Regions from separate parts of the Agrobacterium sp. 22-223-1 genome, predicted to be linked through region 1. Evidence: predicted binding sites of a transcription regulator. Region 1 holds the regulator's gene; each other region holds the start of a gene.

What was found. Region 1 encodes LexA, which represses DNA repair genes until DNA is damaged. Its sites were predicted from a motif close to TGTTCNNNNTGTGTTCNG; they were not measured.
Region 2: the regulator LexA is predicted to act here: its motif matches at 1,818-1,835, upstream of ruvC (crossover junction endodeoxyribonuclease RuvC).
Region 3: the regulator LexA is predicted to act here: its motif matches at 2,226-2,243, upstream of dnaE (DNA polymerase III subunit alpha).
Region 4: the regulator LexA is predicted to act here: its motif matches at 1,681-1,698, upstream of ACQZ60_RS01495 (DNA recombination protein RmuC).

The regions. Positions count from the first base shown of each region.
Region 1 is NZ_JBNWCN010000001.1:1,379,389-1,383,601, reverse strand. Features, by position in the region: gene ACQZ60_RS06860 (TRAP transporter small permease) at 1-267, shown strand, start outside; gene ACQZ60_RS06855 (TRAP transporter large permease subunit) at 264-1,523, shown strand; gene lexA (transcriptional repressor LexA) at 1,771-2,493, shown strand; gene ACQZ60_RS06845 (glutathione S-transferase family protein) at 2,767-3,444, shown strand; gene ACQZ60_RS06840 (ComEC/Rec2 family competence protein) at 3,465-4,213, opposite strand, start outside.
Region 2 is NZ_JBNWCN010000002.1:348,312-352,524, forward strand. Features, by position in the region: gene ACQZ60_RS13710 (methyl-accepting chemotaxis protein) at 1-1,629, opposite strand, end outside; gene ruvC (crossover junction endodeoxyribonuclease RuvC) at 1,877-2,389, shown strand; gene ruvA (Holliday junction branch migration protein RuvA) at 2,422-3,039, shown strand; gene ruvB (Holliday junction branch migration DNA helicase RuvB) at 3,165-4,205, shown strand.
Region 3 is NZ_JBNWCN010000001.1:1,269,743-1,273,955, reverse strand. Features, by position in the region: gene dnaE (DNA polymerase III subunit alpha) at 1-2,013, opposite strand, end outside; gene ACQZ60_RS06315 (ABC transporter ATP-binding protein) at 2,545-3,228, opposite strand; gene ACQZ60_RS06310 (lipoprotein-releasing ABC transporter permease subunit) at 3,244-4,213, opposite strand, start outside.
Region 4 is NZ_JBNWCN010000001.1:300,804-305,016, forward strand. Features, by position in the region: gene ACQZ60_RS01490 (ribokinase) at 1-402, opposite strand, end outside; gene ACQZ60_RS01495 (DNA recombination protein RmuC) at 456-1,649, opposite strand; gene def (peptide deformylase) at 1,798-2,310, shown strand; gene fmt (methionyl-tRNA formyltransferase) at 2,356-3,291, shown strand; gene truA (tRNA pseudouridine(38-40) synthase TruA) at 3,291-4,094, shown strand; gene ACQZ60_RS01515 (hypothetical protein) at 4,117-4,213, opposite strand, start outside.

The DNA.
Region 1 (4,213 bases):
GAACGCGGCAAGGTGGCGGTTCTGCTGTTCGCCAATCTCGTGACGGTCGCAAGTTTCGTCATTCTCGCGCAGCAGGCGCTTGTCGTCGCCGAGATCGCCGGCGCGGAAATCAGCCCTGTGCTGCAGCTGCCCAACAGCATCGGATATTATTCCATCGCCTTCGGCGCGGCATTGGTCTCGGTCACGACCGCAACCGCGAGCCTGCGCATTCTCTCCGGCGGCTGGCATGCCCGCCCGCACGGTGCAACCGAGGAGATGCCGCTATGACCATCGTGATGATCATTGCATTTTGTATCCTCATGATGATTGCGGTTCCGGTCGGCTATGCGCTGATCATCTCTGCCGGCGTCGCCGTGCTGTGGAACGGTTATGTGCCGCTTTCGATCGTGGCGCAGCAGGTTTACGACCAGACGCAATCTTTCCCGATGCTGGCGCTGCCGTTCTTCATGCTCGCGGGAACGCTAATGCTCGGCGGCAAACTCGGAACCCAGCTTCTCGAACTCGCCTCCAAGGCCATGCAGCGCTGGCGCGGCGGCCCGCTTTCCACCACCGTCATTTCGTCGGTCGTGTTCGGCGGCGTTTCCGGCTCGGCGGTCGCCAATGCGAGCGCACTCGGCTCGGTGCTCATTCCATGGCAAAAGCGCCAGGGCTACCCCGCTCCCCTTTGTGCGGCCAACAATGCCACCTCGGCTGTCATCGACGTGCTCATTCCGCCGTCGATCCCGATGATCCTCTATTCGCTGGTCAGCGGCGTCAGCATCGCCAATCTGTTCATCGCCGGCATTCTGCCGGGCCTGCTCATGGCCGTCGGTTTCATCTTCGTCTGCTGGGCCATTGCCGTGCGGCGGGGCTATGCGGTGCGTGACGAACGCATCCGCAAGCGCGATCTGGCACTACTTGCATTCCGCAGCCTGCCGGCGATCCTTCTGCCGATCCTGATCATCCTCGGCCTGCGCTTCGGCTTTGCAACGCCGACCGAAGTGGCCGTTCTTTCCGTCGTTTATTCGCTCGTGCTCAGCATCTTCTTCTATCGCGATCTGACATGGAAGCGTTTCTGCGACAATTTCGTCGAGGCCGGCTCCGCAACCGGCGTCGTCATGCTCGTCATCATGGGCAGCGCGGCGGTGGGCTGGGTGCTTACCTTCGATCAGGCGCCCCAGCATTTCGCCACCTGGGTCGCGGAGAATATCTCCAACCCGATCCTGATTATTCTCATGATGAATATCCTGATGCTGATCATCGGCATGCCGCTCGATCTGCCGCCGTCGATCCTGCTGCTCGGACCGATCTTCGTGCCGCTTGCGGATATGATCGGGCTCGACCGGGTGCAGCTCGGCATGATGATGGTGATCAATCTCGGTATCGGGCTCTATACGCCACCGATCGGCACCACGCTCTTCATCTCGTCCTCCATAGCCAGAGCGCCGCTCGGCGCAACGACGAGGGAATTGTGGCCGTTCTTCACCATGGCGATGCTGCTCCTTATCGCGGTCAGCTTCATTCCTGCGCTCACGATCTACTGACGTTCGGCGCGTAGCAAATCGGCAGCCAGAAACCACCGGCCGGGTCTCCCCGGTCGGTGGTTTCTGGTATTCAAGATGCGGCATACATCGTTAAATCTGCTTTGTTCATGGTTTCGACGATCAAATCACGATCTGCGATGCACCCTTCACGAAATTTTAGGGGATTGCGGAACACATATGGAACATATAGTGTTCGTTCTGTATTTGTTTCGCGACTTCAACGACGATTCTCAAGGGTGTTTTCCTCATGCTCACGCGCAAACAGCAGGAATTGCTTCTCTTCATTCATGAAAGAATGAAAGAGTCCGGCGTGCCGCCCTCCTTCGATGAAATGAAGGACGCACTCGATCTTGCCTCCAAATCCGGCATCCACAGGCTGATCACCGCACTCGAAGAGCGCGGCTTCATTCGCCGGCTACCTAACAGGGCGCGGGCGCTGGAAGTGATCAAATTGCCTGAGGCCTATGCTCCGGGTGCAAGGCCGCAGCGCGGTTTCTCGCCGAGCGTCATCGAAGGCAGCCTCGGCAAGCCGAAGACGCCGGAACCGGCCCCTGCCCCCAAGGCGCCGGCCAATGATCTCGGTGGCGCGGTCACCGTGCCGGTCATGGGCCGCATCGCCGCCGGTGTGCCGATTTCCGCCATCCAGAACAACACCCATGATGTGGCCGTGCCGGTCGACATGCTCGGTTCGGGCGAACATTACGCTCTTGAGGTCAAGGGCGACTCGATGATCGAGGCCGGCATTTTTGATGGCGATACCGTCATCATTCGCAACGGCAATACGGCCAATCCGGGCGATATCGTCGTAGCACTGGTGGATGATGAAGAAGCGACCCTGAAGCGTTTCCGCCGCAAGGGAGCCTCCATCGCTCTGGAAGCGGCCAATCCCGCCTATGAGACCCGCATTTTCGGACCGGACCGGGTGAAAATCCAGGGCAAGCTGGTTGGACTGATCCGCCGTTACCATTAATTGGCAACCCGCCTTTTTTCGCTAGGGGCGTCATCGAGAAGATGGCGCTCACTTTGAGGCATCTTGGCTTGTTCCCTGGAACAATGCGGCCCTGCGGAAGTAAAGAGAGGGGGTGTTTCGCCTCATCTCCGGGCGGTGACTTGGATATGCCTCCTTCTCCCTGCCCTCACCTTCCCATTCATCAACGCGGCTTATGGGAGCCATGGATTATTTGCAATATTCCAAGGCCCCTCCGCCGGTATAGAAATGCGCGTCATATCGGGGAAACACGTCATGTACGATCTTTATATCGCCAACAAGAACTATTCCTCATGGTCGCTGCGGCCCTGGGTATTGATGCGCACGCTCGGCATCGCCTTCGATGAAAAACTCGTTCCCTTCGGCGAAGGCGTTTCCTTCTCCACCTTCTCGCCGACCGGCAAGGTGCCCTGCCTTGTCGATGAGGGCGTGACGGTTTGGGAATCGCTGTCGATCGCCGAATATCTGGCGGAAAGACATCAGGGCGTCTGGGCGAGCGACAAGCAGGCAAGGGCCTGGTCACGGTCGGCGGCGAGCGAAATGCATGCGGGCTTTTCCTCGCTGCGCAATCTCTACCCCATGTCGGTCGGCATTCGCGTAAGACCGAAGGGTGGCGATGCCGGGCTTGCGGCCGATATAAAGCGCATCGATACGCTGTGGAGCGAAGGCCTCGCGAAATTCGGCGGGCCTTTTCTTGCCGGCCAGAAATTTACGGCGGTCGATGCCTTCTTCTGCCCGGTGGCATTTCGTTTCCAGACTTATGGCGCGGAACTTTCGCCCGCGGCGAAAGCCTATTGCGACCGGCTGCTCACCCTTCCCGCCATGCGCGAATGGTACGAGGCCGGGCTTAAGGAAGTCTGGCGCGACGCGGCGCATGAAGAGGAAATTAGCGGGATCGGCGAATTGACCGCGGATCTGCGCATCAAGGCCTGACGGTCCATGCTGGCGGCGCTCTATTGCGATGCCGCCAGCAACCGCATGACGGCATCGGGCACGTCGCGATCGAAACGGCCGCTTTTCCAGTCGTAATAGCGATGTTCGCTCCAAGGCCTGTCCATTCCGGCGATTGCGGCGCGCAGCCTGCCGACCACCCCTGTCTGCTCGCTGCGGGCGAAGTCCATTTCCAGCGAACCGATCCGCCGCAGGATATCGCGGTTCAGCAGAAGTGCGCCCGAACGGCATTGGGAAAAGGACGTTCTGCGGGAGACGATAACGATATCGGCAATATCGCAAGCCTTTCCAGCAAAGCGGCCATCTTCCAGAACGATGATCCATTCGCCGCTTCCCGCGCGCGCAACGCACCATATGCCTTTGCTGCAGGTGAAAACACCGGGCTCGGCGTCTCTCAGGGCCGCTGTCATCTGCCGTGCAACTGCACTCATCTCTTGCGGATCAAGCTTCGCCTTCGAGGTCAAAGCCACGGTTTTTGCCGTGGCCTCGGTCTTTAGAAAGACCGGCGGCACAGGCTGTTCCGGCAAAAGCAGCGCCCTTTGCCACTGACCATAAACGAAACCCTGCGGCTGAGCCTTCGTTGTGTAGGCTTTGCCGTCCTCCAGTAATGCCACCAGCTCGCCATCCTCGTGAACAAGCAAATCGGGCGGATCGCGATAGGCCGTGGCGGACGACAGGCCGAAGGCGAGGAACAGAATCGGCATCCCCAGAAGCGCAAGCCGGCTGCGCAGCAATGTCAGCAGCAGAAAAC
Region 2 (4,213 bases), on a different contig from region 1:
CTTGATGGCGCTTGCCGTTTCGGTGATGGAAGCTGCCTGCCGCTCGGTGCGTTCGGCGAGCTGGTCGGCGCCCACCCGCATTTCCTCGGAACCGCCACGAACTGCGGCGGAGTTGCCGCCGATGGCCTGCATGGTTTCGCTGAGCCGGGAAAGCGCCGTGTTGAAGTTATGACGCAGGCTTTCGAGATCGTCGGGGAAGACGGTTTCGATACGATAGGCGAGGTTGCCGTTCGCCAGCCGGTCCAGACCTTCATCCAGGGAATGCACGACCATCTGCAGGGTGCCGGCCTCGGCCTCCCGTTCCGCAAGATGCGCGCGGCGGGCCGTTTCGGCTTCCTCCCGCGTGCGTGATGCGGTTTCTTCCATCTCCCGCTGCAGGATGAGCTTTTCGCGGAAACTGCCGAGCGCCTGCGCCATGCGGCCGATCTCGTCCTTTCGGTCCTGATTGCCGATCTCCGCATCGAGACGGCCTGCGGCCACTTCGCCGGTCAATCCTGCAAGCTTTTCCAGCGGTGCAAAGAGACGCCGCGCGAAAAAGGCCGTGGCCGCGCACATGGCCGCCAGAACGCAAAGGCCGATCACGGCAAGCGTGCCGGCAATCGAAACCGAGCCCGCATTCAATTCGCTGCGCAGCATGCTTTCCACCGCGAGATATTTTTCCCCGGCAAAGGAGAAGGGGCGGGCATAGGCATTGGCCTCGCCATCCGCACGGTCGATCTTGGCAATCGTCATGCCCGTCGTATTCAGCGCTTGTCCATGGAAACCATAGATTGCCGGATCGAGGCCGACCAGCCTGTTGCCCTCCACGCCGATAACCTTGCCATCGGCGGAAACGATCGCGGACTGTTCGGAACTGCCGGCCGTCACACCCTTCGTGAGGATCTGGCTGAAGACCTCTTCCTTGACCCGGAAGAGGACGATGCCCTTGAACGCGCCGAACTTGACGACTGGAACGCCGAAATAAATGCCGGCTTCTTTCGTGGCGGCATCGATGCGCAGGCCGGAGAAGCTGGTCTGCGCTACGTCGTTTACGGCCTTTTCGGCATTCGCGGCACCACGCGCGAAAGCCGCGCCGAGGCCGCTTTCCGCCCAGGCGCCGCCTGTGACGGTTTCCCCGAAAGCCGATCCTTTCAGGTAAGAGTAATAGACCGTGCCTGCGGGATCGATGAAGAGAACGTCGCTGAACGGCGTTCCCTGCAGATAACCGCCAATATCCGTCTGGGTCTTTTCGTGGGTGGAATAATAAAAGCCGCTCGGGCTTTCCGGCTTGATCAGCTTTTCCTTTTCGCCAAAGGGGTTTTCCTTGACGAAGACGCGCTGCAGTTCCGCCCTCGCGTCGCCGGAGTTCTTCTGCACGGTCGCCCAGCCGCTGCGCATGGAGACGACAGCCATTTGCAGGGATTCGATCTTGGCAATGGAATCCGCCTGCGTTTTCAGCTGCTCAAGACGCTCCTGAAGCATGTCGCCGCGAAAGACGAGAATGCTCTCCATGGATTTCGACGCCTGTTCTTCGAGAACGCCGCTGCTGCTTTGATAGCCGAGAAGTGTCAGAGCCCCGGTCGAGATCGCCATCAGCGCCAGGAAAATCGCCAGCACTTTGGTGGATATGGAATGAAAACGGTTCAGCATGGCCGATGCAGCCCCCAATGCCGGATCAGTTCCCGCGCCAAGCATGTGGCGCCACCGGATGGCTGATATGGCTCAAATATTATGCTGCGGATCATCATGTCCGCAGCTCCCCTTTTTTTGGTTTTGTGGGGGAACAATGCGGTACGCGGTTTAAGCAGAGGTAAATGCTGCACTGCAAATTTGATGAATGTTGTCGTTTTGTTCACTTATCGCTGGCAGGGTCGCAGCCGGAAAGATAAGGTGCCTCATGCAAAAGACGATTCGAATCATCGGCATTGACCCCGGATTAAGGCGCACCGGCTGGGGGGTGATCGACACCCTCGGCAACAGCCTGCGGTTTGTCGCCTCCGGCACGGTGACGTCGGACGGCGATATGGATCTGGCCTCGCGGCTCTGCCAGCTGCATGACGGGCTGGCGGATATCGTGCACAGCCATCAGCCCGATGAAGCGGCGGTGGAGCAGACTTTCGTTAACAAGGATGCGGTTGCGACCCTGAAACTCGGCCAGGCGCGCGGCATAGCCATGCTGGTTCCGGCACGCGCAGGGTTGTCGGTCTTCGAATATGCGCCGAACGCGGTCAAGAAGGCCGTGATCGGTGTAGGGCACGGCGAAAAGCAGCAAATTCACATGATGCTGAAAATCCTGATGCCGAAGGCCGAATTCAAGGGTAACGATGCGGCGGACGCGCTCGCCATCGCAATCTGCCACGCCCACAATCGCGGCGGTGACAGGATGCGGCGACTGCTGGCGGCCGGTTGAATATTTAGAGTCTCATTGCAGCGGGCGGCATCATGATCGGAAAACTGAAGGGCAGCATCGAGGAAATCGGCGCGGACCATGTGCTGGTGGATGTGCACGGCGTCTGTTACGTCGCCTATTGTTCGGCGCGCACGCTGTCGAAAATCGGCTCCGTCGGGGAGGCGGTGGTGCTGTTCATCGAAACCTATGTGCGTGAAGACCAGCTGAAGCTCTTCGGCTTTCTCTCCGCGCTGGAGCGGGAATGGTTCAATCTTTTGCAAAGCGTGCAGGGCGTGGGCTCGAAAGTGGCCTTGGCCGTTCTTTCCACGCTGTCGCCCTCCGAACTGGCCAATGCCATCGCGCTACAGGACAAAACGATGATCTCACGCGCGCCGGGCGTCGGGCCAAAGGTGGCGGTGCGTCTTGTGACCGAGCTTCGCAACAAGGCTCCGGCCTTTGCGGGAGAGGCTTCCGCCTCAATCGGCCTCAAGCAGGAGCTTGGCGAAGGCGTCGCGTCCGCGCCGGTAGCGGATGCCGTTTCCGCGCTCACCAATCTCGGCTATTCGCGTGACCAGGCCGCCAATGCGGTTGCCGCCGCACTGAAGAACGGCGGGGAGGGCGGCGACAGCGCCAAGCTGATCCGGCTCGGGCTGAAAGAGCTTTCGCGGTAGGCCGGGCGCGGTACACATGGTGTTCGGGCGCGATGTTGAATTTCGTGAAGCGCCTTGGCGTGACAGTCATGATATAGCGGCGAAGACCACCTCATGAATTCGTTTAGAACAATGGAATGCCCTGAATGAGCGATGCGGACAGACTGATTTCGGCGGACAAGCGCGGTGAGGACATCGACACCACCCTGCGTCCGCAATCGCTGGACGATTTTACCGGCCAAGCGGAGGCCCGCGCCAATCTCAAGGTATTTATCGAGGCGGCCAAGAACCGTGGCGAAGCGCTGGATCATGTGTTGTTCGTCGGCCCGCCCGGTCTCGGCAAGACCACGCTGGCGCAGATCATGGCCAAGGAGCTTGGCGTCAACTTCAAGTCGACATCCGGCCCTGTCATCGCCAAGGCGGGCGATCTTGCCGCACTTCTGACCAATCTCGAGGAGCGCGACGTACTCTTCATCGATGAAATCCACCGTCTCAACCCGGCGGTGGAAGAGATTCTCTATCCGGCAATGGAGGATTTCCAGCTCGACCTCATCATCGGCGAAGGACCGGCGGCACGTTCGGTGAAGATCGATCTTTCCAAATTCACCCTTGTCGCCGCGACGACCCGTCTTGGGCTTTTGACGACGCCGCTGCGCGACCGTTTCGGCATTCCCGTCCGGTTGGCTTTCTACACCGTCGACGAACTGGAACTGATCGTCCGGCGCGGCGCGCGGCTGATGGGGCTGAACATGACCGACGAGGGCGCGCGCGAGGTGGCAAGGCGTGCCCGCGGCACGCCGCGTATCGCCGGACGGCTATTGCGCCGCGTGCGCGATTTCGCCGAGGTGGCGCGGGCGGAAGCGGTCACGCGCGAGATCGCCGATGAGGCTTTGACCCGGCTTCTGGTCGACAAAATGGGTCTCGACCAGCTCGACATGCGGTATCTGACCATGATCGCCGTCAATTTCGGCGGAGGCCCGGTTGGCATCGAAACCATCGCCGCCGGCCTTTCGGAGCCGCGCGACGCCATCGAGGATATTATCGAACCCTATATGATCCAGCAGGGCTTCATCCAGCGCACGCCGCGCGGCCGTATTCTGACCGGCACGGCCTGGAAACATCTGGGGATGCAGCCGCCGAAGGATCTTGAGGCGGCGCAGTTCCGGCTGACGCTGGAGGAGGATTGAGGGAACAA
Region 3 (4,213 bases), 110 kb from region 1:
AATGTTTTCCATCGGGCCGGGCCGATAAAGCGCCACCAGTGCGATGATGTCCTCGATGCAGTCCGGCCGCATACCGATCAGCGCCTTGCGCATGCCGGCACTTTCCACCTGGAACACGCCGATGGTTTCGCCGCGCGAGAGCATCTCGTAGGTTTTGGCGTCATCCAGCGGAATCGCCGCGAGATCGACCTTGATGCCGCGCTTGGCAACGAAATCGACGGCGACCTTCAGCACCGTCAGCGTCTTCAGGCCGAGGAAGTCGAATTTGACGAGGCCGGCGCTTTCCACCCATTTCATGTTGAACTGGGTGACCGGCATATCCGAGCGCGGATCGCGATACATCGGCACCAGCTTCGACAGCGGGCGGTCACCGATGACGATACCGGCGGCATGGGTGGAGGCGTGGCGGTAAAGCCCTTCGATCTTCTGGGCGATATCCAAAAGGCGGGCGACGACCGGCTCCTTGTCCGCCTCTTCCTGCAGGCGCGGCTCTTCCTCGATCGCTTTCGACAGGGGTGTCGGGTTGGCCGGGTTGTTGGGCACCAGCTTGCAGATCTTGTCCACCTGCCCATAGGGCATTTCCAGCACGCGGCCGACGTCGCGCAAGGCCGCGCGTGCCTGCAGCGAACCGAAGGTGATGATCTGCGCCACCTGCTCGCGGCCATATTTGGCCTGCACGTAACGGATCACCTCTTCGCGACGGTCCTGACAGAAGTCGATATCGAAGTCGGGCATCGAAACGCGTTCGGGATTGAGGAAGCGTTCGAACAGCAGCGAGAAGCGCAGAGGATCGACGTCGGTAATCGTCAGCGCATAAGCGACAAGCGAGCCCGCACCCGAACCGCGGCCCGGCCCGACAGGAATATCGTGCTGCTTGGCCCATTTGATGAAGTCGGCAACGATCAGGAAGTAACCGGGGAACTTCATGCGCGAGATGACGCCGAGTTCGAAATCCAGCCTGTCGCGATAATCCTGCTCGGTATAGCCAGCCGCCATGCCGAGCGCCGCCAGCCGCTGATCCAGCCCCTCCACCGCCTGGCGGCGAAGCTCTTCGGCTTCGGCGTGTTCCGCCGCCTCCGGGTCGTCGCTGGCGCCGGTGAAACGCGGCAGGATCGGCCCGCGCTTCTTCAGCACATAGGAGCAGCGCAGCGCGATCTCGACGGTGTTTTCCAGCGCCTCAGGAAGATCGGCAAACAGCGCCGCCATTTCCGCCCGACTTTTAAGATAATGGTCGGGCGTGAGCCGGAACCGGCTGTCATCGGAGACGATGGCGTTATGCGCCACTGCCATCAGCGCATCATGCGCCTCGTAATCGGCCTTGGAAGGGAAAAACGCCTCGTTGGTGGCAACCAGCGGAATATCATGGTCATAAGCAAGGCCAATCATGCGCCGCTCATGGGAACGGTCATAACCGGACTGGCGCTGCAATTCGATATAAAGCCGGTCACCGAAGAGTGACTTCAGCGTCAGCAGCCGTTCCTTCGCCTGAGCAGGGTGACCTTCCTTCAAGGCCATATCCAACGGACCGCCGGAGGCGCCTGTCAGCGCGATCAGGCCGGCATTGGAGGCTTCCTCCAGCCATGCACGGGTAATATGCACGGAATGGCCGCTGCCCTCGCCTTCCAGATAGGCGCGGCTGACGATATCCACCAGCCGCTCGTAACCTTCGGCATTGGCGGCAAGGAGCACTATGGCGGGAAGTTTCTGAAGGTGGCTGTTGTGGTTGCGGCGGTCCTCCGCCGCATCCTGCATGTCGATCGACAGCTGGCAGCCGATGATGGGCTGCAAACCTTCGTCGCGCGCCTTTTCGGAAAATTCCAGCGCGACAAAGAGGTTGTTGGTATCGGTAATGGCAATGGCCGGCTGGCCGTCCGCGACGGCCTTGGACATGATTTTCTTGAGGGGCAAGGCCCCCTCAAGCAGGGAATAGGCGGAATGAACCCGCAAATGGACGAAACCGGGAGTTTTCAGCGTTTCGCCAGAGGTCTCTCCACGCACAACCGCATCGCCCATATCATCATCCTGTCATTCTGAATCGAGGGGGCGATTTTCCGATTTCCGGCGCTCAAAGTCCACCGCTTTACGGCGTCCATACAGGTTTCTGCGCCGGCGTGCCCTTCACAGGGCGGTGAGGATCACCGAAAAGCTGGCTACGAAGACAGCGATGGAGGCAAAAGCGGCAACGTCACGGATGAAATCAGTCATTGGTCTCTCCTTACTCGTTATGTTCCAACTTTGTTCTCATTTTGTTCGATTGTCAACAGGGTTTTGCTGATATTCCCCTTGCTAATGCAGCAGAATCGCCTTCGGTTCCCGCAGGGGGAACAGCAAACCCCTGACTCCAAAGCGAAAAAACCCGGAGGCAAAAACACCGCCGGGTTCGGAAAAAATTCAAATGTGGAGAACAGGCGTTCTCTGGAGGAATCGACTCGCCAGCTTGGCGCAACCCGTCCGGGAACCTTCGTTCACCTCAATTGGCGACAACGATCGTTTCGAGCACGACGGAAAGATTGACGCACGAGGGACGCGCCTCGCGCATCAAGCTCAGAAATCGACGATCTTGCCGTCGGCGAGCGTCACACGCCGGTCCATACGGGCGGCGAGTTCATGATTATGGGTGGCGATCAGCGCCGCAAGGCCGGATTGGCGTACCAGCGCCTCCAGCGCGTCAAAAACATAATGCGCTGTTTCCGGATCAAGATTACCGGTCGGCTCATCGGCGAGCAGCAGCAGCGGCGCGTTGGCGACCGCGCGGGCGATGGCGACACGCTGCTGTTCACCTCCGGAGAGTTCCGCCGGGCGGTGCTCACCGCGATGCCCCACCCGCATATAGTCGAGCAGTGCACTGGCGCGCTTGTGGGCTTCGGCCTGTGTCAGACCGGCGATGAGCTGCGGCATCATCACATTTTCCACCGCCGAGAACTCCGGCAGGAGGTGATGGAACTGGTAGACAAAACCGATATCGCTGCGGCGGATCGCGGTTCGCGTTTCATCCGGCAGGTCATTGCAGGGTGCGCCGTTAATATAGACCTCGCCGGCATCTGGATGTTCGAGAAGTCCCGCCAGATGCAGCAGCGTGGATTTGCCGGTTCCCGAAGGGGCGACCAGCGCCACCATCTCGCCGCTCTTCAATTCGAAATCAGCCTTGCGCAGAATGGAAAGCGACGTCTCGCCCTGACCATAGGTTCTCTCGACGCCAGTAAGCCGCAGCACTGTTTTTTTTGCCATATTGCGAAGCGGTCCTTATTCGTAACGCAGGGCCTGCACCGGATCGAGCTTGGAAGCCCGCCATGCTGGAAAGATCGTTGCCAGGAAAGAGAGCGTCAGCGCCATGATGACAACGGAAATGGTCTCGCTGATATCCATTTCGGCCGGAAGCTGGCTCAGGAAATAAAGCTGCGGGTCAAACAGCACCGTGCCGGATATCCAGGAGAAGAACTGCCGGATGGATTCCACATTGAGGCAGACGATGACGCCGAGCGCCACGCCGGCAAAGGTGCCGACCATGCCGATGGCCGCCCCGGTCATGAAGAAGATGCGCATCACGGAGCCGGAGCTTGCGCCCATGGTGCGCAGAATGGCGATGTCGCTGCCCTTGTCCTTCACCAGCATGATGAGGCCGGAAATGATGTTCAGCGCCGCCACCAGAACGATGAGGGTGAGGATCATGAACATCACGTTTCTTTCCACCTGCAGGGCGGAGAAGAAGGTCTGGTTCCGCTGTCTCCAGTCGGTGATATAAATCTGCCGTTCGGCGGCCTGCTCCACCAGCGGGCGGATTCCGTCGACATCGTCGGGGCGGCTGACATAAAGCTCGATGGACTGCACGAGGCCTTCGGCATTGAAATAAAGCTGGGCTTCGGACAGCGGCATATAGATCATCGAGGCGTCATATTCCGACATACCGATCTCGAAGACCCCGGATATCTTGTAGGATTTGACGCGCGGATTGACGCCCATCGGCGTCACGTCGCCTTCCGGGGAAATGAGGGTAATGTCGTCACCGGCCGTTACGCCCAGCTGGGCGGCGAGCCTTGAGCCGACGAGAACGCCATCTCCGGCCATGAAGCCAACCAGATCGCCGGTCTTGATGTTGGTGGCGACTTCCTTGACCTTGTCGATATCTTCCTGACGCACGCCGCGCACCAGAGCGCCGGAACCCGCGCCGCCGCGGCCGGAGGCGAGCGTTTGGCCCTCCACCAGCGGCAGGGCC
Region 4 (4,213 bases), 1.1 Mb from region 1:
CAGCATCAAAATATCGCCTGCCGACATTTCCGCCAGGGCTTTCGCGGCGTCGGATGCGGAGACTTCACCATTGGCGGCGGGAATGACCGAGATCATGTTTTCCCCGCCTTCGCCGATAAGGATCACTGCCGTCCCCGTAGGGCCGGGCGTGGTCTTCACCAGTGAGAGATCGGTGCCGGCGTCGCGCAGCAATGTCAGCGCCGGCGCGGCAAAGGTGTCATCGCCCGCAGCCCCTGCCATCTTGACCGTGGCGCCCGCACGCCGTGCGGCCAGCGCCTGGTTGGCTCCCTTGCCGCCGGCGGCCGTGGAGAAGGTCTCGCCCGTCACGGTTTCACCGGGCTTTGGCAGGCGTTTGGCGGTGGCGACGAGGTCCATGTTGATGGAGCCGAAAACAGTAATCATGGAGGGCGTATCCGTATAGAATTCAAGCAAGGCGGCGACTTTGCCCGAGCGGATCACTCGTCGTCAACCACCCGCAACTTTGTCGTTCCCGCCCTGTTCTCGGCAAAGCGTCGGGCCTGCTCGATTTCCCCGTGCGAAGTCTCTTTTTCCGTCGGTGAAAAATCGAGACCCTCGATTTTCTGGCCGCGCGCCAGCACCTTGTCGGAGGAGATCAGCATCATGTCGATGTCTTTTTGAGCCAATCCGAAATGAGCCTGCAGCTTGCGCGTCCGGTCGTCCAGCCGCCGCACATCGTCCATGAGAAGTGCGACTTCACCCTGGATGAGATGTGCCTGCTCGCGCATGCGCTGATCCTTGAGCACGGACTGGATGACCTGTACCGACAGCATCAGAAGCGACGGGGAAACGATGACGACGCGGGCACGGTGGGCGCGCTGCACCAGATATTCGAAATGCTGGTGGATATCGGCGAAGATCGATTCGGACGGCACGAAGATGAAGGCCGTATCCTGCGTCTCGCCGCGGATGAGGTATTTCTCGGCCACATCGCGAATATGCACTTCCATATCGCGGCGAAACTGCTGCACGGCGGCGCGTTTGGTTTCGGGCGTCTCGTCCGCCTTGATGGCGTTCCATGCCTCCAGCGGAAACTTGGCGTCGATGACGAGCGGCGGAGCATTGTTGGGCATTTTGATGGTGCAGTCCGGCCGGTAGCCGTTCGAAAGCGTCGGCTGCAACTGGAAGGCTCCGGCCGGAAGCGCATCGGCAATCAACGTCTCCATGCGGGCCTGTCCAAAGGCGCCGCGTGTCTGCTTGTTGGAAAGGATGGCCTGAAGCCCGACTACGTCCTTCGCCAGATCCTGAATATTGCCCTGCGCGGCGTCGATGACCGCGAGGCGCTCCTGCAGGCGGCTCAGATTCTCATGCGTCGACCGGGTCTGCTCCGTCAGTGTTTCGCCAAGGCGCTGCGACATGCCGTCGAGGCGCTGGTTCAGCGTCTGGCTCATCTCGGTCTGGCGGGTGCCGAGCGTTTCCGCCATGGCGGCGATGCGGCCATGCAGTTCGGACTGTGTTTTGAGGAGGTCGGAGATTTCGCCATCCGCACCCGCTTTTTTCGCGCGGCTCGCCGTCACCAGCCAGGTGGTGACCAGACCGAAAACCAGAGCCGCGAGCAGCGCGCCGAAGCTGATGTCGACGGAGCCGGCCCGCAGCGCGGGATCGAGGAGAACGGAGAAATCTATGCTCATGATTAAATCTAGCAGGTTTCTTGTGATTCGGAAGATCAAAACAAGAACATTCCTACGGCGGAAATGAGTCGGGCGGGGCGGATGCCGGAGGCGGTTTGAACCTCGTGTTTTTTATTTCCTCCGCGCAAGAGATACGTTATGGGAAGCCATGACCATCAAACCGCTTATCATTTTGCCCGATCCCGTGCTGCGCCAGCAATCGAAGCCCATCGAAAAGGTGGATGCCGAGGTGCTGCGTCTTGCCGACGACATGCTGGAAACCATGTACGATGCGCCGGGTATCGGCCTCGCCGCCATTCAGATCGGCGTGGCGCGCCGCATGCTGGTGATCGATGTTGCGCGTGAAGGCGAGGAAAAGACCCCGATCGTTTTCATCAATCCGGAAATCCTCAAGGTGTCGGACGATGTCTCGACCTATGAGGAGGGCTGCCTCTCCATCCCCGATTATTACGCTGAGGTGGAGCGTCCCGCGTCGCTCACGGTGCAATATGTCGGCCGTGACGGCAAGCAGCAGACGGTCGAGGCGGATGGCCTGCTCGCCACCTGCCTGCAGCACGAGATCGATCACCTGAACGGCGTTCTCTTCATCGACCATATTTCGCGGCTGAAACGCGACATGGTCATCAAGAAATTCACGAAAGCGGCCCGCGCAAAGATCTGATCCGTCCTCTCTGGACCGGAATGGACGACAGGGCAGGGGGCGACGATGGCTCTTCGCATCATTTTTATGGGTACGCCGGAATTTTCCGTTCCCACCCTGCGTGCACTGGTGGAGGCCGGCCACGAGATCGTTGCGGTCTACACCCAGCCGCCGCGTCCCGGCGGCCGTCGTGGCCTCGATCTGCAGAAGTCACCGGTGCATCAGGCCGCCGAACTGCTGGGCCTGCCCGTGCTGACGCCGGTGAACTTCAAGGCAGAGGAAGACCGCCAGCAGTTCCGGGATTTCAATGCCGATGTCGCGGTCGTCGTGGCTTACGGGCTGCTGCTGCCGGAAGCGATCCTCAGCGGCACGCGCCTTGGCTGTTATAACGGTCACGCCTCGCTGCTGCCGCGCTGGCGCGGCGCTGCCCCCATCCAGCGGGCGATCATGGCCGGCGATGCCGAAACGGGCATGATGGTCATGAAAATGGAAAAGGGGCTCGATACCGGCCCCGTCGCGCTGACCGCCAAGGTCGCGATCGACGAGAACATGACCGCCGGAGAACTGCACGACAGCCTGATGCTGGCCGGCGCGCGGCTGATGCGGCAGGCTATGGACAAGCTGGAATCCGGCGACCTGCCGCTTGTCACGCAGGCGGAAGAAGGCGTTCTCTACGCCGCGAAGATCGACAAGGGCGAGACCCGCATCGATTTTTCGAGGCCGGCGCAGGACGTGCATAATCACATTCGCGGCCTTTCGCCGTTTCCCGGCGCATGGCTGGAAATGGACATCGGCGTCAAGGCGGAGCGCGTAAAGGTTCTGGCCTCTGAACTGGCAAGCGGCATGGGAGAAGCGGGCGCGGCGCTCGATGACGCCCTTACCATTGCCTGCGGCAGCGGCGCCGTGCGGCTCACCCGTCTGCAGAAGGCGGGCGGCAAGCCGATGTCGGCGGCCGATTTCGTGCGCGGCACACCGGTTCCGACCACAACGAGGCTCGGCTGATGCCACGTTTCCGCATGACCGTCGAATATGACGGCACGCCTTATTATGGCTGGCAGAGACAGGATAACGGCCCCTCGGTTCAAGGTGCGCTGGAGGCTGCGGTTCGCTCGTTGACGGGAGAGAGCGTCTCCATTCGCGGCGCCGGCCGCACCGATTCCGGCGTGCATGCCGTCGGGCAGGTCGTCCACGTCGATCTTTCCCGAGACTGGGAGCCCTACAAGCTTCGCAACGCCCTCAATGCGCATCTCGCCATGGCGGGCGAAGCCGTGGCTGTCCTCGATGCCGCCTCCGTGACCGAGGATTTCGACGCCCGGTTTTCCGCCCTTCGTCGGCACTACCTTTACCGCATCATCTGCCGCAAGGCCCGGCTGGCGCTGGAGCAAAAGCGGGCATGGTGGGTGTCGAAGGACATGGACCATGAGCGCATGCATGAAGCCGCCCAGATGCTCGTCGGCCGGCATGATTTCACGACCTTCCGCTCCGTGCATTGTCAGGCGAACAGCCCGGTGCGCACGCTCGACCGGCTGGATGTGACGCGCACCGGCGATCTCATCGAGATACGTGCGACGGCGCAGAGCTTCCTGCATAACCAGATCCGCTCTTTCGCGGGCACGCTGAAACTGGCGGGCGAAGGCACGATGACGCCGGAGGATGTGCGTGCCGCACTGGAGGCGCGGGATCGCAAGGCCTGCGGCCCGGTCGCACCGCCGGACGGTCTTTATTTCATGCAGGTCGATTATCCCGACGTCATTCCGCCGCGTCGCAGGTACCCTGAAGCCGATATGGCTGAGGACGCGGACTGACCGCTAAAACCCATACCGGTTCTCAGGCTGGGTAAACGCCGAGAAAACGTTGCAGCGCTTCCGACAGAAGCATGCCGGGCACCAGCAGCGTCATGACGATGGCCGAGACGAGCAGCGAC